Regions from separate parts of the Bacterioplanoides sp. SCSIO 12839 genome, predicted to be linked through region 1. Evidence: predicted binding sites of a transcription regulator. Region 1 holds the regulator's gene; the other holds the start of a gene.
The links. The regulator FNR, encoded in region 1, switches genes on or off when oxygen is low (the NO sensors DNR and NnrR bind a similar motif). The targets are predictions, from matches to a motif close to TTGATNTANATCAA.
Positions count from the first base shown of each region.

Region 1 (14,807 bases):
GGGATTTGGAGGAAGCATTTGACGCTACGGCAAGTACCATCAATCAATTAATCTCTGAACAAAAGCAGCTAAATATCAGCCTGGAAGAAAAGGTTGAGCGGCGTACTCGTGAACTTGAATTTAAAAATAAAGAGTTAGAGAGTCTTTATGTGACAGACTCTCTGACCGGTTTATCCAGCCGGAATAAGCTGGATGAGGTTTTAGATTGTGAAGTCAACAGAAGCCAGAGATATGGGACTGTATTTGGAATCATTTTATTAGACGTCGACTATTTTAAGCCGGTTAATGATGTTTACGGGCATCAGGTCGGAGATGTCGTTTTAAAGGAATTCTCAACCGTTCTGAAATCCCACTCAAGGAAAACGGATGTTGTTGGCCGTTGGGGGGGAGAAGAATTTATGATCATTTGTAGCAACACTGATCTGGATGGGTTGCTGTTCCTGGCAAATGAACTCAAATCGAAGGTTTCAGCATTTCAGTTTAGTGTGTCAGAGCAAAAAACAGCCAGTTTTGGTGTGGCTGTTTACGAAAATGATGAAACGTCTGACTCAATCATTAAAAGGGCAGACGACGCACTTTACCGAGCTAAGAAAAATGGCCGTAATCGGGTAGAGCATCAGTAAGGTACAACGGCTGCTCCTCAGGATCACCGTTTTAGCTGATAACTCCTATGGCAGGCATTACACTGATTCAGAATCAGATGTAATTCCTGCTGGATCTTTTTGTCATCTGTTGTTGGTTTCAGCAATACCTCCCAGTGTTGATTCATTTGTTGGCTCATCGCGCGAAACCCTTTCGGGAATGATTTTCCCAAACCCCTGGGCTTATTTTGATGTTCGTTGGTTTTTAATGCCTTTACACGTTGAGCCACGAGTTCAGCTTGCCCCTGTGCCAGGTCTGATTGAATCGTGCTGATGGTTTCCAGCATGGACTTCATATGGTCGAGCACAAAAGCTTGTTGCTCTTTGTTGAGTTCAACCACTTGCCTTGAATCGATCGGCGCTGTGTCTGCCTGGCCAGTGTGAGTGAATAAAAGCAGGGCGGCGGTTGTGACGGTCAGTAATCTCATCTGAATCTTTCTCATATAACTGAGTTGTTATGTTAATCACCCTGAATCTATATATCTATTGGGGAATGTGAATTTCTCTGCGTCATATTGTCACGCTGGTTAATTTTATTTCGCACTATTTTGGTGCTGGCTTTTATTTTGAGCACAAATAATGTGCTCGCATTGGATTTTTTGCTGATAGAAATCAGAACTCCACCCTATAAATGTTTTGGTTGTGATCGTTTCTGAAGCGCTGTGATCCGCAATGGTGCTGGACTGACGAGATTTATCGCCGTGCTTGGTGCCAAAGGTGACAAAGTTGGTATGTATTCTGCTAAACCGCTGTTTATATGCTGCCAAAGAAAGCAATTGAGGCTGGCGTGCTCTCCCGTTGAGCATCCTGACTGCTTGCTTGATGCACCAATGAACCATAAGAGTTCAGTGTGCAGGCTCGGAACAACATAACAATTTAAGAGGAACTCAAGTGGAAAATCTTGACGTAACCAGTATTAACAGCGCAGTCGAAACTCTGATGCAAAGTGCCAACACCATGTTCATCCTGCTGGGTGCCATTATGGTACTGGCGATGCACGCCGGTTTTGCTTTTTTAGAAGTGGGTACGGTTCGCCATAAGAACCAGGTAAACGCTCTGGTGAAAATCATCACCGATTTTGGTGTTTCAACCCTGGCCTATTTCTTTATCGGTTATCAGATTGCTTACGGCATGGACTTCTTTGCCAGTGCCACGCAACTGACCGAAAACAATGGTTATGAGCTGGTTAAGTTCTTCTTCCTGTTAACCTTTGCTGCGGCGATTCCGGCCATTGTTTCTGGTGGTATTGCTGAGCGTGCTAAGTTCTATCCGATTTTAATCGCATCTGCGTTAACCGTTGCGTTTGTTTATCCTTTCTTCGAAGGCATTATCTGGAACGGCAACTATGGGTTCCAAAGCTGGTTAGAAGAAACTTTTGGTGCTCAGTTCCATGACTTTGCCGGTTCTGTTGTGGTTCACGGTGTAGGCGGTTGGATCGCGTTTGCTGCTGTTGCGCTGCTGGGTTCTCGTAAAGGTCGTTACCGTGAAGGCCGTGTGGTTGCGTTTGCACCGTCGAATATTCCTTTCCTGGCTCTGGGTGCCTGGATTCTGACCGTCGGTTGGTTTGGCTTCAATGTGATGTCGGCACAAACACTGGATGGTATCTCTGGTCTGGTCGCTGTAAACAGCCTGATGGCGATGGTTGGCGGTATTATTGTTGCCATGGTGGTGGGTAAGAATGACCCGGGCTTCATTCATAATGGCCCGTTGGCGGGTCTGGTGGCAGTGTGTGCTGGTTCTGACTTGCTACACCCAATTGGCGCACTGGTGATTGGTGGTGTTGCTGGTGGTTTGTTCGTTTATATCTTCACTCTGGCGCAAAACAAATTCCCGAAATTTGACGATGTATTGGGCGTATGGCCGCTGCATGGCCTGTGTGGTGCATGGGGTGGTATCGCTGCGGGTATCTTCGGTACAGAAGCGATGGGCGGCTTAGGTGGCGTAACCTTTATGTCTCAGCTGGTTGGTACGTTGGCTGGTATCGTTGTGGCAGTTGTTGGTGGCTTCCTGGTGTACGGTCTGGTGAAAGCGGTATCAGGTATTCGCTTGGACGAAGAAGAAGAGTTTAACGGTGCTGACTTGTCCATTCATAAGATTGGTTCAACCAGCGATGCCGAATAAATCGCGGTACCTGCTCTAGGGCACTGAATTATTCAGAGATGCTCTAGGCCTCATATTAAAAAATGAGTGCTTATCAATGTCCCGTCAGCCATGCTGGCGGGGCATTTTTTATGTTCCCTATTTCTGCTGTTATGGATGTCGCCAAACAGGCTCTGGCCGGTTAGTAGTGGGTTACGGCAATATGATGGAGCAGTTGCTTTTATAGGTGAGTGGTTGTTTTATTAAGAAGCACGGTTTTATTAAGAAGCACGGTTTTATTAAGGAACTCGGTTTTATTAAGGAATAAGTATGGCTGATTGGATCAAGCGCTTTGTGTTGATGGTTGTGTGTTTGTTAGCGGCCATTGGCTGTTACACCTTTGGGATTCCTAAGGGAGGCATTGCCTTTTTATTATTAGGATTGGTCTTTGAGGGGCTGTTCTGGTTTGGCTTGTTGGGTAACCGTAAGCACAAAAAAACCGGATAAAGTTCCTCTTTATCCGGTTTCCGATCTTGCTAGGGTGCTGATGAATTGTTTATTGAAAGCGCTCTTCCAGCTCTTTCAGGTGCATCAGAATACGATCGTTGTAACTGACGACCAGGAATAAAACAGTATTCTGATTGTAATTTTTCACGGAGTTCGACATGAACTTCCACTTACTGTCGATGCTTTTCAGGATGTTGTCGGCTTGTTTGCCTTGAAGCATGGCCCGTAATTCTTCCAGTCCTACCTGAAACTCATCCGCCATTTGCTCCAGTGTACGTTCCGAATTGCCCATAAATACCTGACCCAGATTGGTGGTTGCACGGGCAGCATACTGAGCTGTGATCTCTTCCATCAGCAGGGCTAAAGAACGTGATTTCTTAACAATTTCCGGCGGGGTAATGCCCGTTTCCTGCTGTATTTGCTGGTAAGTACCGGTGATTTTTTTCACCAGGCTCTGGCTGGCACGATCCATTTCATCCACCAGAAGTACCTCGGGAAAACCCTGAGTCATCATATCTTCACGATTAGACATTAATAACTCATTCAGCTTCTTCCAATCGGCGGTGATGTTGGCCATGTTGTCGCTGGCATTGTTAGCGATTGCCAGCTCATTGGCATTTTCCAGTGAGGTTTTAAAACGTTCAGCGGATTGCTGCATACGGCGATCGTATTTGGCGTCTGCGTCCAGGCCGGTAAACATGTAAAAGTTAGTCACCACCTCAATTGATGCGAGGCGCATTTGCTGCAATTCAGTGAGGAGTTGTTGTGGGGTCGCATGAGACATGCTGGTCAGTAAGAACAGTGCCAAAAGCTGCACGAATCGAATCATCATAATATTCATCACCGTTGTTTTTTTTGTTTTTGGAACGACTGAATTTCTTGGAGTTTATGTGAAAGGCGCTTTTAGCCCTATAGGTGGTTACAAAAGGTTACAAATTTCAAGGGTATTCATCAACTCTTTTGGCTGTGTATTTCGGTCGCTGATTCATATTAAAGGCCAAATCTGCCGCATTTCGTTTTCATGTATTGACTTTCGATTGGCTTTGTCAGAAGGTGTGCGGCACGGATTCAAACGCTCGTATGAATCGGTCGTTTAATACTCAGCAAACGGCCAGGGCGTTGGTTCACTCACAAGCAAAATGCTGATTCAGTACTATTCTGATCAGCCCAAGCTAACCCAAGTGGAGATCAGTTGATGATTTACGAAGGTAAAGCCATCACGGTAAATATGATCGAAGGCGGCATCGCCGAGTTAAAATTCGATCTGCAAGGTGACTCAGTTAACAAATTTAACCGCGTTACTTTGGAAGACCTGAAGGCCGCAATTGAAGCGATTCAAGGCAACGGCGACGTTAAAGGTGTACTGGTAAGTTCTGGTAAAGACGTCTTTATCGTTGGTGCAGACATCACCGAATTCGGCGATGCATTCAAAAACAGCGAAGAAGAAATCGCTGAATGGGCTCTCAAAGCAAACGACATTTTCAATGCGTTTGAAGACCTGCCTGTTCCTACTCTGGTTGCTATCAATGGCATCGCACTGGGTGGTGGTTTTGAAATGTGTCTGTCAGCTGACATGCGTGTTATGTCTGACAAGGCAAAAGTTGGTCTGCCAGAAGTTAAGCTGGGCCTGATGCCTGGTTTTGGCGGTACTGTTCGTCTGCCTCGTGTAATTGGTGCTGACAATGCGATCGAATGGATCTGCATGGGTGCTGAAAACAAAGCAGAAAAAGCTCTGAAAGACGGCGCTGTAGACGCTGTTGTTGCGGCTGACAAGCTGCAAGAGCAAGCCGTTGCTATGCTGCAACTGGCGATTGCTGGTGACATCAACTGGGAAGCGCGCCGCGAAGAGAAGAAATCTAAGCTGCACCTGAACAGCATGGAACAAATGATGGTATTCGAAACGGCTAAAGGTTTCGTAGCGGGTCAGACCAAAGGTCAATATCCAGCACCAATCATGGCAATCAAAACCATGCAAAAAGCGGCGAATGCTGGCCGTGAAAAAGCACTGGATGCTGAGTCTAAAGGCTTCGCTAAACTGGCGAAAACCACTGAGTCTCAAGCTCTGATCGGTCTGTTCCTGAACGACCAGCTGCTGAAGAAAAAAGCAAAAGACTACGACAAAACTGCTAAGCCAACCAACAAGGCTGCAGTATTGGGCGCAGGCATCATGGGCGGTGGTATTGCTTACCAGTCTGCTGTTAAAGGCACGCCAATCATGATGAAAGATATCGCGGAAGCTGGTATCGAGCTGGGTCTGAGCGAAGCGAACAAGCTGTTGTCTAAGCGTGTTGAGCGCAAGAAGATGAAGCCTCTGGCGATGGGTGAAACCCTGAACCGCATCCGTCCAACTCTGTCTTACGCTGAGTTCGGTGACGTTGATACTGTGGTTGAAGCGGTTGTTGAAAATCCAAAAGTTAAGAAAATGGTTCTGGCTGAGCTGGAAGACAACGTGCGTGAAGACACCATCGTTACTTCTAACACGTCTACCATTTCTATCGATCTGCTGGCTGAAGACCTGAAGCGCCCGGAAAACTTCCTGGGTATGCACTTCTTCAACCCAGTACACATGATGCCTCTGGTAGAAGTTATTCGTGGTAAGAAAACTTCTGAAGAAGCCGTTGCGACGACCGTTGCTTACGCGAAGAAAATGGGCAAAACCCCAATCGTTGTAAACGACTGCCCGGGCTTCCTGGTTAACCGTGTACTGTTCCCTTACTTTGCAGGCTTTGCTGGTCTGGTTCGCGATGGCGCTGACTTCCAGGCAGTCGACAAAGTGATGGAGAAGTTCGGCTTCCCAATGGGTCCTGCTTACCTGTTAGACGTTGTTGGCATCGATACTGGTGTTCACGCTAACGAAGTAATGGCGGAAGGCTTCCCAGACCGTATGAAGGCTGACTTCAAAACTTCTATGGAAGTCATGTTCGAAAACGAGCGTTATGGCCAGAAGAACGGTAAAGGTTTCTACATTTACGAAACCGATAAGAAAGGCAAGCCGAAGAAAGTTGTTGATGAAACAACTTACGAGCTGATCAAGCCAGTTGTTTCTGAAGCGAAAGAATACGACGCTGAAGAAATCATCGCTCGCTGCATGATTCCAATGTGTATCGAAGTGGCTCGTTGTATCGAAGAAGGCATCGTTGATACACCAAACGAAGCTGACATGGGTCTGATCTTCGGTATTGGTTTCCCTCCATTCCGTGGCGGTGCTTGCCGTTACATGGACACTGTGGGTATGGCTGAGTTTGTTGCTCTGTGTGACAAGTACGCTGACCTGGGCAACCTGTACAAACCAACCGATCGTATGCGTGAAATGGCTGCGAACGGCGAAAGCTACTTTGGTTAATTGACCTCATTGGTTAATAGAGCACATTAGGAGAATTTAACTATGTCTAACACGCCAAATCCAATTGGGCCAAGAGACGTTGTTGTTGTTGACGCAGTGCGCTCACCGATGGGTCGTTCCAAAGGTGGTGTATTCCGCAACGTACGTGCAGAGACTATTTCTGCAAACTTGATTAACGCTATGTTCGAGCGCACTGGTGTAAACCCAGCGCTGGTAGAAGACGTAATCTGGGGCTGTGTAAACCAGACTCTGGAGCAAGGCTTCAACGTAGCACGTCAGATCTCTCTGACATCAGTTGTGCCTAAAGAAGCAGGCGCACAAACTGTTAACCGTCTGTGTGGTTCTGCAATGTCTGCAATCCACACAGCTGCTCAGGCGATTCAGACTGGCAACGGCGATGTATTCGTTGTTGGTGGTGTTGAGCACATGGGCCACGTTAACATGCAGCACGGTTTCGACCACAACCCTGAAGCATCTAAGTTCTCTGCGAAAGCATCGAACATGATGGGTCTGACTGCTGAAATGCTGGGCAAAATGCACGGTATTTCTCGTCAGCAGCAGGATGAGTTTGCTGCTCGTTCTCACCGTCGTGCTCACGCTGCGACTCTGAACGGCGACTTCAAAAACGAAATCGTTCCAATGTACGGTCACGATGCTGACGGCAAAGAAATCCTGGTTACTGAAGACGAAACCATTCGTCCGGAAACAACTGCGGAAAGCCTGGGCAAACTGCGTCCTGCATTTGATCCTAAAGCTGGTACTGTTACTGCAGGTACTTCTTCTCAGATCACCGACGGTGCGTCTGCGATGCTGCTGATGAGCTACGAAAAAGCTCAGGAACTGGGTCTGAAGCCACGTGCTCGTATCCTGGGTATGGCGGTTGCTGGTGTTGATGCTGCGATCATGGGCTACGGTCCTGTTCCTGCGACCAAAAAAGCACTGAAGCGTGCTGGCCTGGACGTAACTGATATCGACTACTGGGAACTGAACGAAGCATTTGCTGCTCAGTCCCTGCCATGTGTTAAAGATCTGAAGCTGAAAGACATCGCTGAAGATCGCGTTAACATTCACGGTGGTGCAATCGCTCTGGGTCACCCACTGGGTTGTTCCGGTGCTCGTATCTCGACTACTCTGATCAACGTATTAGAGCAGAAAGATGCGAAGTTCGGTGTTTCTACCATGTGTATTGGTCTGGGTCAGGGCATCGCGACCGTTTGGGAGCGCATGTAATCTGATTTAGATTAATGCAGAAAAAACCCGGCTTATGCCGGGTTTTTTTGTTTCTGTGCAACAGAAAATTGAATGATGTAAGGGGCTGGGATTATTTTTACCAAAGGCGAGGATTTGGCTGATTTAAAAAAGAACAGCCAGTTGTTGTATCAGTCAGACGATAACAGTTTCATCCTGTACCAGAAGGGTAGTCTGCGCTGGCTCAGTTTTGGCGATCGCGCGGTGCAGGCCGTGATCAATATGGATTGTCCGGATGTACCGTATTTGCCGACCGTGCGTTTGATGTTGATGACCCGTTATTTTGCGAACTATCAGGCCAAAGAAGAGCATTTTCGTATTTTGAATTTGGGGATGGGTGGGGCATCCGTTGAGCGATTTTTTACTCGTATTCTTCCTGATGCGACCCTCCATTCTGTTGAAATTAACCGCGAATTGATCGCTGCGATACAAAAAAATTTTGTACTGCCGCCGGAGCACATCCGCGGTGGTATGGAAATTTTTCCGATGGATGCAGAGCGTTTTCTGAAACAGCGTGCTTCTGATGCTGCAAGTTCACTCTATAACATTATTTTGATGGATCACCTGACCAGCCGTGACCCTGTTGATGTATTGAGCCAGTGTGAATACGCCGCTGCGATGTTGGACTCTGATGGCTGCCTGGCGATCAATCTGATACCTGAAGATGACCTACAGTTGCGCGACTTTTTGTTGGTGATTCGCGAACATTTCCCTTGCACCCGTATCATCGACTTGCCCGGTTATCGCAATGTGGTGGTGTTTGCCCGTTTACAGCCTTTCTCGCAGATGACTCTGGATCTTGCATCATCCGATCAGCTGCATAACCCGGCTGAAGAACAAGCCTGGTTGGAGAGAATGGTTAGCCTGCCGGATAAAGAGCGCTAAGTTGTTATGTTACTGGTGTGTCGGGAATGGAATAAGAGTCTTGCTGGTCCTGTGGTGCAATTAGATTAAAGTCTTAGATAGTATCGGCTGTAGTCAGACCTGATACCTCATTAGGTCAGTCTAAAAATAATGATAAAAACCCAGACATACTTCAGGACACACTCATGCCAGACAAGCAACAAACCTTGCTCTCTACGACAGAGCCTGAGCGCAATCATGATCGGCCTTATGACAATAAGCTGTATCGCAATTACGTTTTATTATTGTTAACCATTACTTACGCCTTTAATTTTATTGATCGACAAATCATGGTGATTCTGCAGGAGTCGATTAAACAGGATCTGGGTCTGAGTGATTCTCAGCTGGGGTTGTTAACCGGCATCGCCTTCGCCGCTTTTTACGTGATTATGGGGATTCCCGTTGCCCGTTTGGCGGATCGTTGGGTACGCCGCAGCATCATGAGTATTGCCACGGGCACCTGGAGCCTGATGACCGTGTTGTGTGGCATGGCGCAAAACTTTCCGCAGTTATTATTAGCCCGTATTGGCGTGGGTGTAGGTGAGTCCGGTTGCAGTCCCCCGGCGCACTCGATTATTTCGGATATCTACCCTGCGGAAAAACGCGCTACGGCGTTATCGATTTATTCGGTTGGTCTGAATATTGGTATTTTATTCGGCTTCTTATTAGGTGGCTGGATTAACGAATATTACGGCTGGCGCATGGCCTTTATTATTGTGGGTGTGCCGGGCATTCTGATTGCTCTGTTGCTGCAGTTTACCATTCGTGAACCGGTACGTGGCGCTACGGATGCCATCAAAAGCAGTGGTGAAATGCCATCCTTTATGGCGTCGATGAAAATGATGATGGGCAAAAAAGCCTTCCGTCATGTGGCGATTGGTGCTTCCTGCTTTACCCTGATTGGTTATGGCGGTGCGATCTGGTTTGCGCCTTATATGCTGCGTAATTTTGAAATTCAGACCGGTGAACTGGGTACCTGGCTGGCGTTAGGCAGCGGTATTCTGGGTGGTTTGGGAACACTGGTGGGTGGTTATCTGGCGGATAAAAAAGGTCGTCATGATCGTCGCTGGTACACTTGGATTCCAACGGCAGCTGTGATCATTACGTTGCCTTTTTTGTACTTAACCTACACGCTGGATTCCATGTATCTGGTACTGAGCCTGTTTATGGTGCCAGCAATGATGGCGACGGTATTTATGGGGCCAAGTATTGCGATGGTGCAGGGTATGGTTGAAGCCAGAATGCGCGCCTTAGCATCGGCTGTGTTGTTCTTTACCACCAATATTATTGGTTTAGGTTTAGGGCCATTCCTGATTGGTATTGGCAGTGACATGCTGAGTGATGACTTTGGTACCCGCTCGGTTGGCTATTCGGTATTGATCGTATCCTTTGTCGCTGCGGCGGTGGGTATCTGGCAGTTTACCCGTGCCAGTCGCCATATTAATGAAGATATGCAGGCGGCACACACGAGCTGATTCGTCTGTTTTCCCTGCGTGGCTGACGCGATTTTATCGTGTCAGCCACGTTTGTTTTATGGCTGACTTACTTCAGGCTCACTTCAAAGTCTGGTTTAAATCTGTCTGCTGCCAATGTTCAAAGCTGTTATTGATACTCTCACCCTGATTCAGACGCTGCCGCTGTTGCCGGTAAGTGTCACTGGCTTGTGGTGTACAAGCGCTGTCCATAAATCCTACTTCATCCATTTTGATCGCCTGAGCAAAGTCCAGGCTGCGACCCCGGTTAATATTTCGTTTGATATAACTTAACGATAACGGGCTGCGTAAACAGAGCTGTTGCGCCAATTGATAACATTCCTGCTCCAGCGCATCTTCGTCACAGGCTTTATAAATGAGTCCGAGTTGTTCGGCTTCGTCGGCTTTCAACCGGGTTCCCAGCATGGATAACTCCATGGCTTTTGCGGTACCGGTTAAACGTGCCAGGTGATGCATGCCACCGGAGCCGGGAATCAGACCAATCAGCGATTCGATTTGGCCTAAATGGTATTCTCCACGGGCCATTAAGCGGAAGTCACAAGCTAATGCCAGCTCCATTCCATAACCCTGAGTGTTACCAGCCAACATAGCAATCACCGGTTTACGGCTCTGTCTTAAGCGTAATAAAAACCGATTCACCCGGGCGTAGGTGATGGTGCCCTGCAGTAAGGTATTGTGCGTGGCTTTATCCAATATGCGCTGAGTACTGGCCCTGTGATCAAGCCGAATTAGCTGACGCGACAGCGCCATCGACAGCCGAAGTGTTGCCGGAAACAACCGTTTCAGCCAAGGCTTGAGTTTCATCGGCAGTTCCAGCACCTGATTGATTTCATCCAGTGAGTAGTGGGTAATAAAATAACCCGGCTGCTGATTTTTAAGAACGATGGCACGTACTTGAGGATCATCTTCTGCCTTGAGAAAAGCGTGTTGAATCTGCTCCAGCAATTCAACCGTCATGTAATGCTGGTCGGGATTGCTAAAGCAAATAGTGGCAATTTGTTGCTCAACTGTCAGGGTTGCCTGGCAACTCATAAACAGGCCTCAGTGGGAATGAATGATTATTATCGGGCTGCATAAAGTACATAAAAAAAGCGCCAGGATACAATCCGGGCGCTTTTGATAAGCTGTTATTCTGGTGAGGCAATAATAAAACGGCTTATTCTTCTTCTGTGGCATGGCCACATTCTTCTTCGGACAATAATCCGGCCATTTCTTTTAACAGATCCAGATCTTGCAGAATAATTTCTTTGCCCTGAGTTTCGATCAGTCCGTTTTTCTGGAAACGAGTAAATACACGGCTGATGGTTTCTACTGCCAGGCCAAGATGGTTACTGATATCAACACGAGACATTGGTAGGCGGAAGTGAGTCGCCGAGAAGCCACGACGGGCATAACGAGTGGAAATATCCATCAAGAAGGAGGCTACACGCTCTTCAGCATTCTTTTTGCTCAGCAGCAGCATCATGTTCTGGTCGTGACGGATTTCAGTACCCATGGTGCGCATCAGCTGCTTACGCAGGTCGGGCAATTCATCGGCCAGTTCATCCAGCTGAGTCAGCGGAATTTCACAGACGGTTGTGGTTTCCAGTGCTTTGGCGGATAACGGATAGTATTCGTTGTTATAGCCAGCCAGGCCAACCAGCTCACTGGCCAGATGGAAACCGGTAATTTGTTCTTCGCCGTTAGAAGCCAAGGTATAGGTCTTTAATGCGCCGGTACGAACGGCAAATACGGATTGAAACGCTTCGCCCTGTTGAAATAACAGCTGGCCTTTCTGAATCGGGCGACCACGACGAATGATATCGTCAAGGCGTTCCATGTCAGTGTCATTCAGTGACAATGGCAGACACAGCGCATTCAGCGAGCAGGTCTGGCAATGAGGTTGAGTGCCACGCAATGGGGTTGATACAGAGGATGGTTTCATAAATAAAGCCTGCAACGATAATCCCATGATGGGACTGCTGTGAAAAACTGGGTCTATGTTCCTAGTGATAGGCTTATCTGTCAAGAACAGGAAGCCAAATAGAAACCAGTGTCCAGAGTCCAAAAATGATGAGCGATAGTCCGGCTAGTTGCCGCGTCAGTTGATGATTTAACCAACGGCTGAGCGTGGCTGTAGCCAGCCCGCCGGCAAATAATGCGGGTAGAGTGCCCAGGCCAAAGGTGGCCATGGTTAAAGCGCCCAGCAATGGATCACCATTAGCGGCTACCCAGCTCAGCGTGCTGTAGATCAGGCCACAAGGCAACCAGCCCCATAACATGCCCAGAGCGATCCGGGAGCGCAGCGATGATTGGGTCATCAGCTTTCCGGCCGAGGGTTGTAAACGCTTCCATAACCCTTGTCCAAGTTGCTCAATGCGGGTTAGCCAGCTGGCCCACCGGGCAACGTAAAGCCCCATCAGTATCAGCATGACGCCGGCGAGTGAGCGCAGCGACAGCATCAGTCCATCGTGTAACTGTTGCAGCCACAGGCCTAAGAATCCGACGATGAGTCCTGCAAAGGTGTAAGACGAAATGCGTCCGATGTTAAACGCCAGCAGGGTGGCAACTTTACTGTGTGTTTCGTTAGCGGCGGCTCCGGTTGCAGCAGCAATGCCACCGCACATGACCAGGCAATGGCTTGCGCCAAATAAGCCCAGCAATAGCGCGGTGATGAGCGAAAGAGGTTCATTCATACTAACGCTCAGTGGTTGTCTGAAGAGTCTTTCGAGGAATCTTTCTGGCGGGGCAAATCGTCGTCGTCATCAAACAGGATTTTATGAGCGGGAGAGTCCATATCATCAAACTGCCCGCTTTTAACGGCCCAAAAGAAAATACCAATCGCAATCGCCAGCAGAAGCAAAGATAAAGGTACCAGAACGTAAATGATATCCATGGCTTATTTCTCCCGGATAAGACGACCAATGCGCGTCAGGCGCAGGGCATTGGTAACAACAATCAATGAACTTAATGACATGCCAATGGCCGCCGCCCAAGGGGGAACCAGTCCGGCGGCAGCAATGGGTAATGCCACCAGATTATACCCCAGTGCCCAGCCAATGTTCTGGCGAATATTGCGGCGGGTAGCCACCGCGCCATCGAGAGCCGCAAGAATCACTTCCAGGCGGCCATTGGTGAGCACCGTATCGGCATTGGTTTTTGCCAAATCAGTGGCTTCGTTCACTGCGAGTGAAATATCGGCACCGGCCAGAACCGGAACATCGTTTATACCGTCACCAGCCATTAAAATGCGCTCACCTTGTTGTTGCCATTGGCTGACTTGCTGCAACTTTTCTTCTGGTGAAACGCCCGTGCGTAATTCATCAATACCCAGTTCGGTGGCAATCCGTTCGCCGGAACCGCTGGGGTCGCCGGTTAATAACGCCGTTTTAATACCACGCTGACGTAACCCAGCTAACAACCGATAGGCGGATTTGCGCAATGAGTCGTTCACCTGAATCCAGCCCAGCGGCTGTTGCTCATCTGCCAGCAATAACCACTGGCCTTCGCTGTCTTCTGGTTGCTGCAGCGGTTGGTTTGAGGTGAAAGCCGGCTGATTTGAGACAAAGGCAAGATGCCCCAGTTTATAACGCTGGCCTGCAATGGTGCCCTGGATGCCCTGAGCCGGAATCTGTTCGATATCGGTGGCACTATTTGCCGGTTCAATCTGCTGAAACGCTCGTGCAATCGGATGAGTCGAATGTTGTTCCAGTGCGGCAGCCAGTTCCAGCACCCCTTGTTCTGTTTGCTGGTTAAGAGGGATGACCTGCTCAATCGACAGTTTCCCCTGAGTCAGGGTGCCGGTTTTATCAAACACAACACGATCAACCTGAGTCAGGGTTTCTAATACATGGCCTTTGCTGATAAGCAATCCGGCTTCGCGTAATGCTGCAGTGGCTGCGGTCAGGGCAGTGGGTGTCGCCAAGGAGAGGGCGCATGGGCAAGTCACCACCAAAACGGATAGCGCAATAAAAAACGCATGATCATCGCCTTGCCAGGCCCAGAAGCCAAACACACTGCCGGAGATCAGTAACACGGCTGCAACAAAATGGCTGGCAACCTTGTCGGCCAGTAAAGCAACCCGTGGTTTTTCCTGTTGGGCACGATCCATCAGACGCATAATCGTTGATAGCTGTGCTTCAGCACCGGTGGCCGTCACTTTCATCTGCATCGGGTTTTCAACGTTGAAGGTGCCGCCGATCAGAGAATCACCAGCAGACTTGGTGATTGGCATGTACTCACCGGTCAGTGCGGCTTCATCCACCGAGCTCTGACCATCCACAACAAGGCCGTCAGCAGGGATGGCGTGGCCGGGTTTCAGGCGCAGAATATCGCCCACCTGAATCTCTTCGCTACTGATGACTTCGTCGTCTTGGCCCGGCACTACCTTTAACGCCACATTTGGCAATAAGGTCATCAGGTTGTTACCGGCTTTGCCCATGCGGTGACGGGCGCGCATTTCCAGAAAACGGCCGAGCAGCAGGAAGAAGGTAAACATACAAACAGAGTCAAAATACACTTCCGGTCCTTGATTGAAGGTACTCCAGATACTCGAGGTAAAGGCCAGAATGATCGCCAGCGAGACCGGCACGTCCATGGTTAAATGGCGGGTTT
Region 1 covers NZ_CP073745.1:1,489,784-1,504,590, forward strand. Annotated here, with positions in the region: gene KFF03_RS06960 (diguanylate cyclase) at 1-623, shown strand, start outside; gene KFF03_RS06965 (hypothetical protein) at 647-1,069, opposite strand; gene KFF03_RS06970 (ammonium transporter) at 1,581-2,762, shown strand; gene KFF03_RS06975 (hypothetical protein) at 3,051-3,227, shown strand; gene KFF03_RS06980 (hypothetical protein) at 3,277-4,059, opposite strand; gene fadB (fatty acid oxidation complex subunit alpha FadB) at 4,423-6,570, shown strand; gene fadA (acetyl-CoA C-acyltransferase FadA) at 6,613-7,800, shown strand; gene KFF03_RS06995 (hypothetical protein) at 7,915-8,703, shown strand; gene KFF03_RS07000 (MFS transporter) at 8,868-10,196, shown strand; gene KFF03_RS07005 (enoyl-CoA hydratase/isomerase family protein) at 10,275-11,246, opposite strand; gene fnr (fumarate/nitrate reduction transcriptional regulator Fnr) at 11,371-12,138, opposite strand; gene KFF03_RS07015 (sulfite exporter TauE/SafE family protein) at 12,212-12,889, opposite strand; gene ccoS (cbb3-type cytochrome oxidase assembly protein CcoS) at 12,898-13,089, opposite strand; gene KFF03_RS07025 (heavy metal translocating P-type ATPase) at 13,093-14,807, opposite strand, start outside.

Region 2 (14,807 bases), 1.3 Mb from region 1:
CCATTGATTTAGGAACAAATGAACAACAATGGATTTTTTCACCCATTAAAAGCTGGCAAAACAACATTCAATATAAAGTTGTCGTTGATCCTGTGCTAGAAGATATCGCTGGAAATAGGATAACGGGGCTATTTGATCAGCCATCGCTAAGGGAGGAAAGTAAATTTCAAAACCAGAAAATAGAGATCCCTATCATGTTAAAATGATTCATGATAGCTCCGCGTAATAGGCATTTCAGTAAACTGACATGCCTATTCATATCTCGAAATAAGCCTATGAATATTAAGAATTAAGCCGTTTTATCCTCAGCTTCGCCCTCTTCCTTAGGCGTCTGCTGCGCTGCAATCCGCGGCGCAATATCAGCATTTTTAGTTCGCTCCAGCATACTGATCTTTTTATGCAGCGCCGCCTTGGCCATCATATGAGCCGATACTGGCGCGGTAATAAATAAAAACAAGCTGATGACCAACTCATACACACTAAAGCCGCCATCACGCGCACTGGTCATAATCATTGAGGCCACTAATATTGAGCCGATACCCAGCGTGGTTGCTTTTGTTGGCGCGTGTAACCGGGTAAAAAAATCGGGGAGCTTTGCCAGGCCCAATGAACCAACAAATACAAAAAAGCCACCCATGATCAGCCAGCCTGCAACCAGATAATTAAAGAAATCTGAATTTTCCATTATTCAATAATATCCCCGTGTAGCAGGTATTTGCTGAGTGCTGCCGTGCTGACAAAACCCAGCATGGCAATTAATAAAGCACCTTCAAAATACAAGGCTGAGCCATTGTATAAACCCATTAAAATAATCAGCGCGATGCTGTTAATGTACAAGGTATCAAGCGCCAGAATCCGGTCGGTAATTTCTGGCCCTAATAAAATCCGCCAGACGTTCAGCAACAACGAAACCAATAACATAAGGCCCGTTGCCATAATGGCATAATTCAATACATCAGCACTGCTCATGAAAATATCTCCTTCAGTGGCAGTTCATAACGATTACGAATCGAATCAATGATTTCCTGCTCGCTGTCGATATGCAGCGCATGAATATACAACCACTGCTTATCTTCAGAAAAATCAACGCTCACGGTTCCCGGTGTCAACGAGATGGTACTCGCCAATACCGTTAACGGGTAATCACCGGTTAATTGTAACGGGTAAGCAATAAAGCCCGGTTTCAGATGGCTATTGCTGCGCAATACCCGGCTTGCCACTTCAATATTTGAGACAAAAATATCAATTAATAAACGCAACACATACACCACCATGGCAACCGGTTTAACCACCCGGCTTTGGCGGTCTGCAAAGGGTGCCGTAATCAGTGGAATGGCCAGTGCCAGAATGCTGCCCAATAATAATTGTCCGGCTGAGAAACCATTCAGAAGTAACCAGACCACTAACAATAAACCGCTGTGCAGCGGCATGGGTAAAAGTCGTGCCATCATGGGTTTACTCCTGTGACTGCGGTTGCTTCAGGAAGCACAGGTAAGGGTTGTGCATGTAACTGCTGTGCCGCGGTCACTGTCAGATCAGACAATGGCCCGCCTAATATCACCATCAGGGGTGAACAGGCTAATAAAATAACCACTGCCGTTACTTTTAATGGATGTGCTTTTTCGGCCTGAGCTGGCTGACCCGCCGCTCGCCAGAACAAGGTGCTGCCAGCTCGGGTTAACATAATCATGGCGGTTAAGCCCGACAATAACAGCGGCGCCCAAATCCAGGAGGCTTCTACGGCTGAAGACGATGCCTGCAGGATCAGAATTTTTCCGATAAAACCGGAGAACGGTGGCATACCAATTAAACCCAGCGCGGCAATAAAGAAGAAGCTGCCAATCAATAAAGGCTGTGCCACCGGACGACCTTTCACAAAACGATCCTGAGCTTGTGCGCGTTGCTCCTGAATTAAACCGGCAATCAAAAACAAAGCCGCAGATAACAAAGTGCTGTGGATTAAATAATACAAACCCGCCGCCGTTGCTTCCGGGGTATTTAATGCCAGCGAAATTAATAAGGTGCCTGCTGAAACAATGACCAGATTAGATGCCAGCATTTTTAAGGTCTGACTGGCTAATACCGCAACAATACCCGCCACCAGCGTCAGTAATGCCAGAGGCCATAGCCATCCCGTCGCCAGGTCCGCTAACTCACCGGCATAGTCACCAAAAATGGCGGTATGCACACGCCAGATACTGTAGATACCTACCTTGGTCATAATGGCAAACAACGCAGCAACGGGCGTTGAAGTGTAAGCATAGGTACGTGGTAGCCAGAAATGCAGCGGTAATAACGCGGCTTTTAAACCAAATACCACCAGTAATAACAAACCGCCAGATTTGGCCAGCTCGATATTTTCTTTATTCAGGTGTGCCACTTTATACGCCATATCGGCCATATTCAGCGTGCCGAATGAGGCGTAAATCATACCAAGGCCAAACAAGAACATGGCCGAACCCGCGAGATTTAATAACACATAATGCACCGCGGCCTGTGTCCGTTGTTTGCCACCGCCGTGAATTAACAACGAATACGAAGCAATTAATAAAATCTCAAAGAAAACAAACAGGTTAAAAATATCGCCAGTCAAAAATGCGCCGTTAATACCCACCACCTGAAACATAAACAGCGGCTGGAAAAACGGGCCTTTATTATCATCGCCAGCACAGGCGTATAAATGAGCGGCCATTGCCAAAATGGCCGTCAGTACCAACATGATCGATGCCAGCGTATCGTTGACCAGCGCAATACCAAACGGCGCTTGCCAGTCCCCCATCATGTACATTTGAGGGCCAAATTTCAGGCTCTGGCCTAATAAAATCAGAGCCACCAGAATCAGTGCCGCGTTCACCGCAAACGCCATTACCCGCTGGCGGGCGATATCACCATGCAAAGGAGGTAATAACAGCAACACACCGGCCACCAGTGGCAATAACACCGGGAAAAAAATCAGATGATCCATCAGGCTCATTTTTCGTCTCCTGCCTGACGGCGCACTTTTTGTGGTAACTCGTCGTGGATCTCCGTTTTACCGTCCACCTGATCATTGGCCAGATCTGAGCGGGCCCGTAATGCCAGAATTAAGGCAAAAGCCGTCATCGCAAAACCAATCACAATTGCCGTTAACACCAGTGCCTGCGGCAAAGGGTCTGCATACACGTCACTCTCACCCAGAATGGCAGCGCCGTTCAGGGTAAGGCGACCACTGGCAAACAAAAATAAATTCACCGCATAAGACAGCAGCGTTAACCCCAGTACCACGGCAAAGGTGTAACCACGCAACACTAAAAACACACCACCGGTGGTAATTGCACCGACACAAATTGCATATAAGGTTTCCACGATTATTGACCTCCTGCTGTCGGACGTTCGGTGGTGGTTAACTTACCCAGGTTCGCCAGAATCAACATGGTGGCGCCAATCACGGTGAAATAGACACCCAGGTCAAACACCATGGCACTGGCCAGCTCAAACTTGCCGACCACCGGCCAGTAGAAATAATCAAACCAGGTTGTCAGGAACGGGCGATCAAACAACCAGCTGCCCAGGCCAGATAAAATCGCCAGCGCTAAACCAATTGCAATCATGTAGTGATACGGGAAATCCATCCGTTGCTTCATCCAGCTGACTCCATGGGCAATGTATTGCTGAATTAACGCAATCGCGGTAATCAGGCCGGCAATAAAACCACCGCCGGGTAAGTTATGACCGCGCAGGAAAATGTAAGCCGAAATCAGCAATGCCAGTGGCAGCAAACTCTGTGATACCAATGCCAGCATCATCGGATGTTTGTCTTTTGACCAGGCCACACCGTCCTGATCGGCTGCCGGAATAAACAGACGCATACCCGCCAGCAATTTAAAGATACCCAACGCCGCAATGGCTAATACCGTGATTTCACCCAGGGTATCGAAGCCACGGAAGTCGACCAGGATCACGTTCACCACGTTGGTGCCACCACCACCGGTTTTACTGTTTTCCAGGAAGAAGTCCGAGATGGATTCCAGTGGCCGGGTCAGCATCACGTAACACAGGGTACCAATCACCGCACCAATAGCGGACGCAATACCGAGGTCACGCACGATGCGTTGAATCGAGCTTTCCTGTAGTGGTGTTTTTTGTGGCAGGAAGAATAACGCCAGCAGGAACAGAATAATGGTGGCGACTTCAACCGACAGCTGAGTTAACGCCAGGTCTGGTGCCGAGAAATAAGCAAACGCAACCGCTACCACCAGGCCCACAATCGAAATCATCACCAGCGCCAATAAACGCAGATGACTGAACACCATGGTGGCCACGGTACCAATAATAATGATGATGGTGCCGACCAGCATGATCCAGTCTGCCGGTTGTTGCTCCCGACTACCGTGTGCATCCACCAGCTCCAGCAGAGGCCAACCAGCCACCGCTAATGAGATTAATACCAGATAGGTGATGTAACGTTGCAACTTGCCATTATCAAAACTGTTTTGCAGCTGTGTGGCTTTATGCACCAGATACTGAATGTATTTTTCGAATTCGACCTTGGCATCGATTTCGTTAAATTGCCCCTGAAAATTAAACAAATGGCGACGATTGATATACAGCAGGCTGCCACCCACAACCGCCAGCAAGCTCATCAGCAATGGAATATTAAAACCATGCCAGATCGCCAGGCTGAACTCCGGCAGCGGCCCCTGAATTGTTGCTCCCGCCGCCGCACGCAATAACGCACCCACGGTGAAGTCGGGGAAAATGCCCACCAACAAACAGATGATCACCAGGATCTCCACCGGCACCCGCATATAACGCGGAGGCTCATGAGGGGTTTTCGGCAGATTAACCGGCTCGCCGTTAAAGAACACGTCATGAATAAAACGTAACGAATAAGCCACCGCCAGTGCACCACCCAAGGTCGCTAACACCGGAATAATCCACGACAGAGAACCCAGCGTGTGTTGCGATAAGGTTTCGGCAAACAACATTTCTTTCGATAAAAAGCCGTTCAGCAACGGCACCCCAGCCATCGATGACGCAGCGACCATTGCCAGTGTGGCGGTGTAAGGCATGTATTTCCATAAACCATTGAGCTGACGCATATCCCGCGAACCGGCTTCATGGTCAATAATACCGGCCGCCATAAACAATGATGCTTTAAATACCGCATGGTTAATAATATGGAACACCGCCGCCACTGCGCCCAGTTGTGTATCCAAACCAAACAACAAGGTAATCAGACCTAAATGGCTGATGGTGGAGTACGCCAACAACCCTTTTAAGTCGTGTTTAAACAGCGCCGTATAAGCGCCCACAAGCAAGGTGGCTAAACCCACCATCGACACCACACCGAACCACAGCTCTGTTCCGGACAATACCGGGTAAAAACGCGCCAGCAGGAAGACACCGGCTTTTACCATGGTGGCTGAGTGTAAGTAAGAAGAAACAGGAGTCGGCGCCGCCATCGCATGGGGCAACCAGAAGTGGAATGGGAATTGAGCCGACTTAGTAAAGGCGCCTAACAGAAACAGCACCACAATTAATGGGTAAGCCGTGCTGTCACGTAATAAATCACCACTGGCCAGCACCTCGGTCAGGCTGTAACTGCCAACGGTTTCACCAATCACAATAAAGGCCGCTAACAAGGCCAGGCCACCAGCGCCGGTGATGGTCAACGCCATCCGCGCCCCCTTACGGGCTTCGGTTTTGTCCGACCAGAAACTGATTAACAGGAACGAACTGACGCTGGTTAACTCCCAATAAGCCCAAAGCTGCAGCAGGTTATCGGATAACACCACGCCCAGCATGGCGCTCATAAATAACAGCAAAAAGGCGTAAAACCGCCCCATATGATCCTGATCAGAGATGTAGTAACGGGCGTACAACAACACCAGTAAGCCAATCCCCAGGATCAGCAAACTGAATAACAGCCCCAAACCATCAAGATGAAATGCCAACTCCAGACCGGCGTTGGGAATCCAGCTGGTGTGCCAGTGAATCACCTCTCCGGCCAACACCTGAGGCATCAAGGCCAATAAACACACCAGAGCCAGTGCAGGAATAAAAGCCGTCGCGGCCAGCGTCACCTGACGACCAAAACGGTCAGCCAGCAGTGGGACAAGGGTTCCAAACAGCGGTAGCAGAGGAATCCAAAGCAAAGTCATAACAAGAGTCGCCTCATTCCTGGAGAAACGGTCATCCGAGTTTTCGGGGTCTATGTATCTTTAGGGCTCACTAAAGGCCCCGAAGCCTATCATTGAAAGATAGCACGATCCTTGCAGAACCCCTATATAACGGCCATTTTCTTCCGTCTAGTTTTGTCGATAATGCGGTAATAACCCGTTGAAAAACAATACGCTAACGCACTATCGGGAAAACTACCGATCACAATAAGTCCACATAAAAACGGCGCCTTTGGGCGCCGTTAAAATGTTACTGATGATATTCCGGGCTTAATTCAACCACGGCCTCAACAAAGGCCTTAGCATGCTCCGGATCAACAAACTGGTGAATGCCATGACCTAGGTTAAATACCTGCCCAGAGCCTTTACCATAACTATCGAGAATACGTTTAACTTCCGCACGAATGGTTTTTGGAGACGCGTACAGCACAGAAGGATCCATATTGCCCTGTAATGCCACACGGTCACCAACACGGCCACGGGCGTTACCGATATCTGTGGTCCAATCCAGACCCAGTGCATCGGCACCGGTATCGGCCATGGCTTCTAACCACTGACCGCCACCTTTAGTGAACAGGATCACCGGGATCTTCTGACCGTTATGTTCACGCTTCAGACCTGCAACAATTTGCTCCATGTATTTCAGCGAGAATTCGCGGTAACACACATCACTCAGGCTACCACCCCAGGTATCAAATACCTGTACCGCCTGGGCACCGGCTTCGATCTGGGCATTCAGGTAATCAATCACCGACTTCGCCAGTGTATCCAATAACTGATGCATCACTTCTGGCGTGTCGTACATCATGGCTTTGACATGACGGAAGTCTTTGGAAGAGCCGCCTTCCACCATGTAAGTCGCCAGTGTCCATGGGCTACCGGAGAAACCAATCAGCGGCACACGACCATTCAGTTCAGAACGAATGGTACTAACGGCTTTTAACACGTAATCCAGATCCGCCTGGGTGTTCACCACATTCAGGCTGTTCACATCGGCTTCGGTACGGATGATCTTTTTGAAACGTGGGCCTTCGCCGGTTTCAAAGTACAGGCCTAACCCCATGGCATCGGGGATGGTCAGAATATCGGAAAACAGGATCGCAGCATCCAGCGGGAAACGCTCTAACGGCTGGATGGTAACTTCACACGCCAGATCATGGTTTTTGCACAGCGACATAAAATCACCAGCCTGAGCACGGGTTGCCTTATATTCAGGCAGATAACGCCCGGCCTGACGCATCATCCAGATTGGGGTACGGTCAACCGGCTGACGCAGCAGCGCCTTCAGAAAGCGATCGTTTTTTAATTCTGACATGGGATTCCAGAAACTTAACCAGTGAAAATTTGCCCGGCATCATAACAAAAACATCGCTAAAAAGCCTGACGCCGGGCAATTTGGCATCATTTTCACCTTAACGGTGACATCACTTCATTCCAGATCATCACGGCGGTGAGACGCAATAAATTCAATGGCATCCGCAACGGCCTGTTTAACCCGCTGGTGAATGTCGTGCAGTTCATCCGGCGACATATAAAATGCCATGTCGACTTCGTGACGAATATAGCGTGGCGGTAAATGATTCAGCGCCACACAGGCAATATCAGCCAGATACCCCGCATCCTGGCTGCCAGGCAGACGGGCAAGAATCTCTTCTGCCACCAGCTGCTCATAATAATTACGAATATTGTTATTGATGCTCATACGACCTTTCCAAAATCCGACATAACCTGCATTCCAGCATAGCACTCAGGTAAATTCCTGCTTTACTGAAAGGATATTGTTTTTATGAAAAATTATTGAAGGAGTGGTTATGAAACAGGTCGCCGATATTATGGTGCGCAACCTGCTGACACTGTCACCAGAGTCCAACCTGAAAGAAGCCGAAACCATCATGGCACAACGACAAATTCGCCATATCCCGGTGACCGACGGGGATAACAAACTGATGGGATTAATTACCCAAAAAGAGTTTCTGTCTGAAGCCTTTCGTATTACGGATAAATTTGGCGCCCACCAGCTGGCGAATTACCTGGCAAAAACCGAACTAACCGGCTGCATGAAAACCACCCTGACCACCGTCAAAGCCGACACCCCGTTACGAGAAGCCGGTGACATGTTACACACCATGAAGCAGGGCTGTTTATTGGTGGTGGATGATGAGCAACACCTGATTGGTATTCTCACTTCTCAGGATTTTCTGAAACTGGCGCTCGAGTTGTTACCCGGCGACTGATCCATCAGGAGCTGTTAACAGCTCTTGCGCCACATACTGCCCCACCAGGTGCCCCCATACGTTGCAATACGCCAGCATTTGCGGAGCAAAATATCCCGCCCGTTTTGAATTAAGAAACAAAAAGCCTAATAACTCCCCCTGGTGGCGCAATGGCATGGTAAAGCTGGCGCGCAACCCCACCGCCAGCAGTGCTTCCGAATGGGCACTGATAAACTCCTCCTGGCGAAACTCGCGCATATCGTCCACCACACGAATGGTATTCTGCTCAGCCAGTTGTTGTAACGACGGCACCTTATCCAGTGGCTGGCAATAATCCACAAACGGCGTACCGGCCTCACTTTCAAACATAAATGCAGAAAGGCTCTGGTCATCCGGGTTGTAGCGCGCCAGTGCAAACCGGTCGACCCCTTCGAGCTGTTCACGCAACACACGATAGAGATGTTCAAGCCGCTGATTAAACGGCATGTCAGTGCCAAGCGCACGATAAGGATCGGACAATAAATGAGTCTCTGACATCACTTGTTTCCTACTGATAAATGCATTTTTTCAGACTAAGTGATTTATTACCCGGGCCACTGATGCAAATCAATAGGTCGCTATTCTTGCTGTTCTAAGCTCATTAAAAAGCGAAAACAAGGGATATTGCGATGAACAAAGAAGCCATTCAAAAAGAGTTGTCTGAACGCAAACAGTTACTGCAAAAGCGTGCAGAAAAAGTCGAACGTGATGCCAGTCATCGTGACGAGCCGCTATCCGCTGATTTTGCCGAACAAGCCGTTGAGCGTGAAAACGACGACGTGCTCAGTGCCATTGGTGAAGAATCCCGCCATGAAATTGAACTGATTGATCGCGCTCTGGTGCGCCTTGATCAGGGTGAATACGGGGAGTGTCAGGAATGTGGTGAAGACATTGATGAACTGCGCCTGGCGGCGGTTCCTTACGCTGACCTGTGTATCCGTTGTGCCGAAAAACAAGAGCAGCACGCCTGAGGCAAACCCTTTCGCCGTGCCAAACCAGAGTCTGTAAGCAGGCTCTGGTATTCACACGTCAATACGGGGTCAGGGTTTATCCTCAGCGTTTTTTATTCAGCTCCTCCAAACGTCGTTGCTCAACCTGCTCGGAATAACGAATTAATCGATCCAGCTTGCCTTCTAACGCTTCAATACGCGTGGCCATTTCCGTCAGACGTCGCGTGTTATGTTTTTCTTCACGAATCAGATCCTTTTCATCCTGTTGCATAAAAAAGGAAGAAAAACTGGCGGTGAGCATCGCAAACAAACCAATCCCCATCAGAATCAGAAACGAACCAAACAAACGCCCTGCGGTACTGCCCGGCACAATGTCACCATACCCCACCGTGGTTACGGTTACCCAGGCCCACCAGATACCATCCAGCGGAGTTTCGACATTGGGATCAATCGCCGCCATGACCGTACCGGCAATCACGATAATGACGAAGCTCACCATCAGAGTTGGACCCAGATGATTACGCCCCATGATTTTGCGGAAGGTGCCCGAGGTATTCATCAATACAATAAAAATGGCCAGCAGTCGCAACACCCTTAAACCACCGGCATGGGGCAAGGTTTCCCACAATACCGGCAGACCCGCGGCAACAATTACAATGTTTGCCCAGTTATTAACGAGATAACGTTTTTTGTTGTCCACCGCGATGGTTAACACCACGGTTTCGAGCAGGAAAAATCCCCAGATAAACCAATCGGTAAACGCAGTGACCGCAATAGGGCGCTCAGCCTTAGACTGCAGATACCATTCAAAGACAATCCACATGGCGACAAAAATCATCGGCCCCTCAAATGCGCGCCCTAGTTTTCTGGCACGTTTATTTTCATGAGGTCCAACGCCGGAGAGGCCAAGAATATTGGGTAATGGCGATGCCATAGGATGCTCGGTCACATTTGCTGATAGATAACACTAATGATAGTGAATGCCCCTGAAAAAAACAGGGGCACTGTGCAATGCGCGGTTTGTGTTAGCCTTTTATTTCAACCACCATGGCGGCAGCCACTGAGTTAGCAATAAAACAATGCTGATGGGATTTTTCATGCATGGCCTGAATAGTATCGGCATCCGGAATTTTGTCTCCGCCAAACTCAACCTGAGGGTTTAAAATAATTTTTTCCACCCAGAATTTGCCATCATCGCGCTGACCAAGCACAGCTTCAGCATCATCTGAATAACTCAGTACCTGCAGTCGCTTTTTCGCTGCCAAACTCAGAAATGTCTGCATATGGCAACTGGCCATCGATGCAGCAAGCAGTTGCTCCGGGTCCGCACCAAAATCATTTCCGGCACCACCGGCAGGCAGAACCACACCCTCCTGAAACGCGACCTCATGGCGGCGTTCAAAACTTTGATGATTAAAATCACCCTGTTGATGCCAGCGAATTTTTGCAATATGCGTCGCCATTATTCCCTTCCTTAAGGACTGATTAATTGAGTGTCTTACTCAGAGTAAACGCACCCCGTAATTCACCCATCTGAAAACCGCGGGCCTGATCATCCGGATACAGCTGATCCAACTGAGCAGCAATTGGCTGCGCAATGTTATCGCCATGGCAAGCAAGACATACACCGCCGGTTGGAATCGCTTTCATATAATAAAAGCGGTCGCCTTCGGTTTTTGTCGCTTCCAGTGTTTTTGGATCGGCACCGGCTTTTAATTGTTCAGCGAAAGATTGCATGACCGAGGTTTCCCAATCATTCGGCTGGTTACCCGGGTTACGCCACTTCAGCGAAGTGCGGCCAACCGTCCAGTCACCTTCACTTAACGTCGCCGCAATTTCAGGAGCCTGAGTGTTGCACACCTTGATGGCTGCCTGCGGCCCATCGGTTTTCATGCTTTTTTTTAGCGTTTGTTGTAACTGAACCGCCAACTGTTTCACCTGCTGGCGTGCTTCGTTAATTAATGCCTCATCCGCCTGAACCGGTGCAATGGTTGTCACCATCAGACCAGACAGTGCGGCCGTTATCATCAAACGTTTCATGGTTATCTCTCTATCCGTTGATCTGCAGTGATGCAGTTATTATGAATGACGGTTATTGATAGATGTTCGGGTCCACTTCCACTTTGTGCACACTGCCCTGCCAGCCATCAAAACCGCCGACCAGCATTTTCACCTGATCAAACCCCATTTGTTTCAGGGTATGCGCGGCCAATGTCGAGCGACCACCGTTTTTGCAGTACAGCAATACCGTCGCTTGAGTGTTGGAAAGTGCCGGGTGATTGCCCACCATAAACTCCAGCAAACCACGCGGAACATTCACCCCTCCCGGCAGATGCCCCATATCAAATTCAGCGGGTTCACGAACATCCAGCACAACAACACCGTCTTGTGCCAGCAGAGCTTCAGCGGCATCACCATCAACCGGATTCACCGCATCTCGCGCCTGCGCCAGAAAATCTTCTTTCGTTAAAGCCATATCACACCCAAATAATTCTTAAATAAACACACAGACATATTAGCAAGCCCAGAAAAACAGAAAAGTGCTTTTTACTCCACCAGTGATGATCAGACTCCATTCAGAAAAACAGAGGGAATAACCACCAATAGCCACATAAAGCCATCAGAGGCCAGCCCACATAAGGGCTGAACAGCCACCGCCAGATACGCAGCTGCGGGACATAACCCACGCCATGCACAAAGCCGATACAAATTCCGGCCATGCCCAGAGACAAAGGGCCATGTTTCAGCTCCGCTGTATCCGCTGCAACCAGTTGCGGCATGACCAGAATGGCTACCGACAAAACCAAGGCCACCAGCAATGACAGTCCTCGGGCCCAGCCCTGATACAGCGGGCCATAAGATGAATAATGAGGCTGAAATTCGTCAGACATTATTGTTCCAGGTCGGCATCGCGCTCAAAATTGTCGTTAAATTCCAGCCATAACACATGAATCAGCCCTGCTGAGCAGGCCAGTAAAACACCAAGAATCCAGGCGAAATACCACATAGTGAACCTCCACAGTTCAGTTGCATTAATAGGTTGAATAGCGGTTGTCTTCAATAAAGTCCGTGGTCAGGCGCCCCCACATTTTGTAATACCCCCACCCGGTATAAGCGAGAATAATCGGCACAAACAGCATCGCGACCCAGAACATAATGGTGAGCGTGAGCTCGCTGGAGGTCACATCCCACACCGTGAGACTGACGGACGGATCCGTACTGGACGGCATCAAAAACGGAAACAAACTAAAACCGGCAGTACAAATAATCGATGCGACGGCAACCGAGCTGGCGATAAAAGCCAGCGGCGAGCGATTCAGCAGCGACATCAGCAGCGTCAGCACTAAGCCGACAAACGCCAGAACCGGTGCCAACAAGGTCAGCGGATATTGCTGGTAATTATTCAGCCAGGCAGCGTCCTGTATCACCACCTGCTTTTGCAGCGGTGTCATCACACCCGCGGTATCGGCGGCCTGAATGATCACATAACCATCGATATTGGCGACCCAGATTCCGGCAACCGCAAAACACACCATCACACCGGCCGATAAAACCACACCGGCTGTTCGGGCGCGCTGATGCAGCTCCCCAGCGGTACGCATTTGCAAATACGTTGCACCGTGCATCATCAACATCCCCAAGCTGACAAGGCCCGCCAACAAACCAAACGGATTTAATAACGCCCAGAAGGAGCCGCTGTAGCTGGAGCGCATAAATTCATCCAGCGTAAATGGCACACCCAATAATAAGTTGCCAAAGGCCACACCAAACACTAAAGCCGGAACCGCACCGCCAATGGTCAGCCCCCAGTCCCAGGCATTGCGCCAGCGGGCATCCTCCATTTTAGAACGGTATTCGAACCCGACCGGGCGGAAAAACATTGCAAACAACACCAATAGCAGTGCCCAATAAAAACCGGAAAATGCAACGGCATAAACAACGGGCCAGGCCGCAAAAATGGCACCACCCGCGGTGATAAACCACACCTGATTACCATCCCAGTGAGGGCCGACCGTGTTTAACATGACACGCCGTTCATTATCGGTTTTGCCAAGAATCTTTAATAACGCGCCAACGCCCATATCAAATCCGTCGGTAACCGCAAAGCCAATCAGCAAGACACCAATCAGCACCCACCAGATCAGTTTTAAGCTTTCATAATCCAACATGGTCAATCCTCCTTACGCCGCTGATTGTTCAAAGTGATAACGCCCGGTATGCAAACTGGATGGCCCAAGACGTGCGAAGCGCAACATCAGGTACATCTCAACAATCAGCAACAGGGTGTAAAAGCCAATAAATCCAGCCAGACTTAAATACAGATCTTCAGCAGAGCGGGTCGATACCGACAAATGTGTTGGCAACACCTCACCAATAGACCAGGGCTGGCGACCAAACTCAGCCACAAACCAGCCCATTTCACAGGCGATCCAGGGGGCCGGCAGTGATATCAACAGCGCTTTCAGCAACCAGCGCTTCTGCTCCACCACGCCTTTAGCGCTGTAATAAAACGACAGGCCAATCAATACAAACATCAGGAAGCCCAACCCCACCATAATCCGGAATGTCCAGAACATGGGGGCAACTCGGGGAATGGTATCGCGCGCCGCAGCCTTAACCTGATCGGCCGTCGCATCGGTGACATGGTTGGTGTATTTCTTTAATAACAGGCCATAACCCAGGTCGTTTTTCAGCCGATCAAATTGTTGAAGTATGTCGGCAGAAGTATCGCCGGATTTCATTTGTTGCAATAAACCGTACGCTTCCATGCCACGATAAATGCGTTGCTCATGTTCGCTGATTAAATCTTTAATACCCGTCACTTCTTCGGTGGTTGAGCGGGTTGCAATTAACCCCAGGGCATAAGGGATTTTAATGGCGTAGTCGGTTTGCATGGTTTCTTCATTCGGCAAACCGAATAAGGTAAATGCCGCAGGCGGTTCATGGGTTTCCCATTCCGCTTCAATTGCAGCAAGTTTGGTTTTTTGCACGTCCCCAACTTCGTATCCGGACTCATCACCTAATAAAATAACCGAACAAATCGACGCAAAACCAAAACTGGCGGCAATCGCAAACGAGCGACGAGCAAAAGGTAAGTCCTGTTTTTTCAGCATGTAATAACCTGAAATCGCCAGCACAAACATCGCACCGGTAACGTAGCCAGCCGATACCGTATGAACAAATTTCACCTGAGCCACCGGATTAAAAATCACCTCAGAAAAACTGGTCATTTCCATACGCATGGTTTCATAATTAAATTCAGCGCCCACCGGATTTTGCATCCAGCCATTGGCAATCAGAATCCACAACGCTGACATGTTAGAACCAATGGCGACCAACCAGGTCACCATCAGGTGTTGCAACTTCGATAACCGATCCCAGCCAAAAAAGAACAAGCCAATAAAGGTCGACTCCAGAAAAAAAGCCATCAGGCCTTCAATCGC
Region 2 covers NZ_CP073745.1:209,505-224,311, reverse strand. Annotated here, with positions in the region: gene KFF03_RS01125 (Ig-like domain-containing protein) at 1-206, shown strand, start outside; gene KFF03_RS01120 (Na+/H+ antiporter subunit G) at 290-685, opposite strand; gene KFF03_RS01115 (K+/H+ antiporter subunit F) at 685-969, opposite strand; gene KFF03_RS01110 (Na+/H+ antiporter subunit E) at 966-1,451, opposite strand; gene KFF03_RS01105 (monovalent cation/H+ antiporter subunit D) at 1,448-2,974, opposite strand; gene KFF03_RS01100 (Na+/H+ antiporter subunit C) at 2,971-3,345, opposite strand; gene KFF03_RS01095 (monovalent cation/H+ antiporter subunit A) at 3,348-6,143, opposite strand; gene hemE (uroporphyrinogen decarboxylase) at 6,412-7,476, opposite strand; gene KFF03_RS01085 (late competence development ComFB family protein) at 7,591-7,863, opposite strand; gene KFF03_RS01080 (HPP family protein) at 7,973-8,395, shown strand; gene KFF03_RS01075 (GAF domain-containing protein) at 8,381-8,911, opposite strand; gene KFF03_RS01070 (TraR/DksA family transcriptional regulator) at 9,043-9,384, shown strand; gene KFF03_RS01065 (potassium channel family protein) at 9,467-10,312, opposite strand; gene KFF03_RS01060 (OsmC family protein) at 10,389-10,826, opposite strand; gene KFF03_RS01055 (DUF3365 domain-containing protein) at 10,849-11,403, opposite strand; gene KFF03_RS01050 (rhodanese-like domain-containing protein) at 11,456-11,839, opposite strand; gene KFF03_RS01045 (cyd operon YbgE family protein) at 11,940-12,254, opposite strand; gene cydX (cytochrome bd-I oxidase subunit CydX) at 12,254-12,370, opposite strand; gene cydB (cytochrome d ubiquinol oxidase subunit II) at 12,396-13,532, opposite strand; gene KFF03_RS01030 (cytochrome ubiquinol oxidase subunit I) at 13,545-14,807, opposite strand, start outside.
Region 2: the regulator FNR is predicted to act here: its motif matches at 8,971-8,984, upstream of KFF03_RS01070 (TraR/DksA family transcriptional regulator).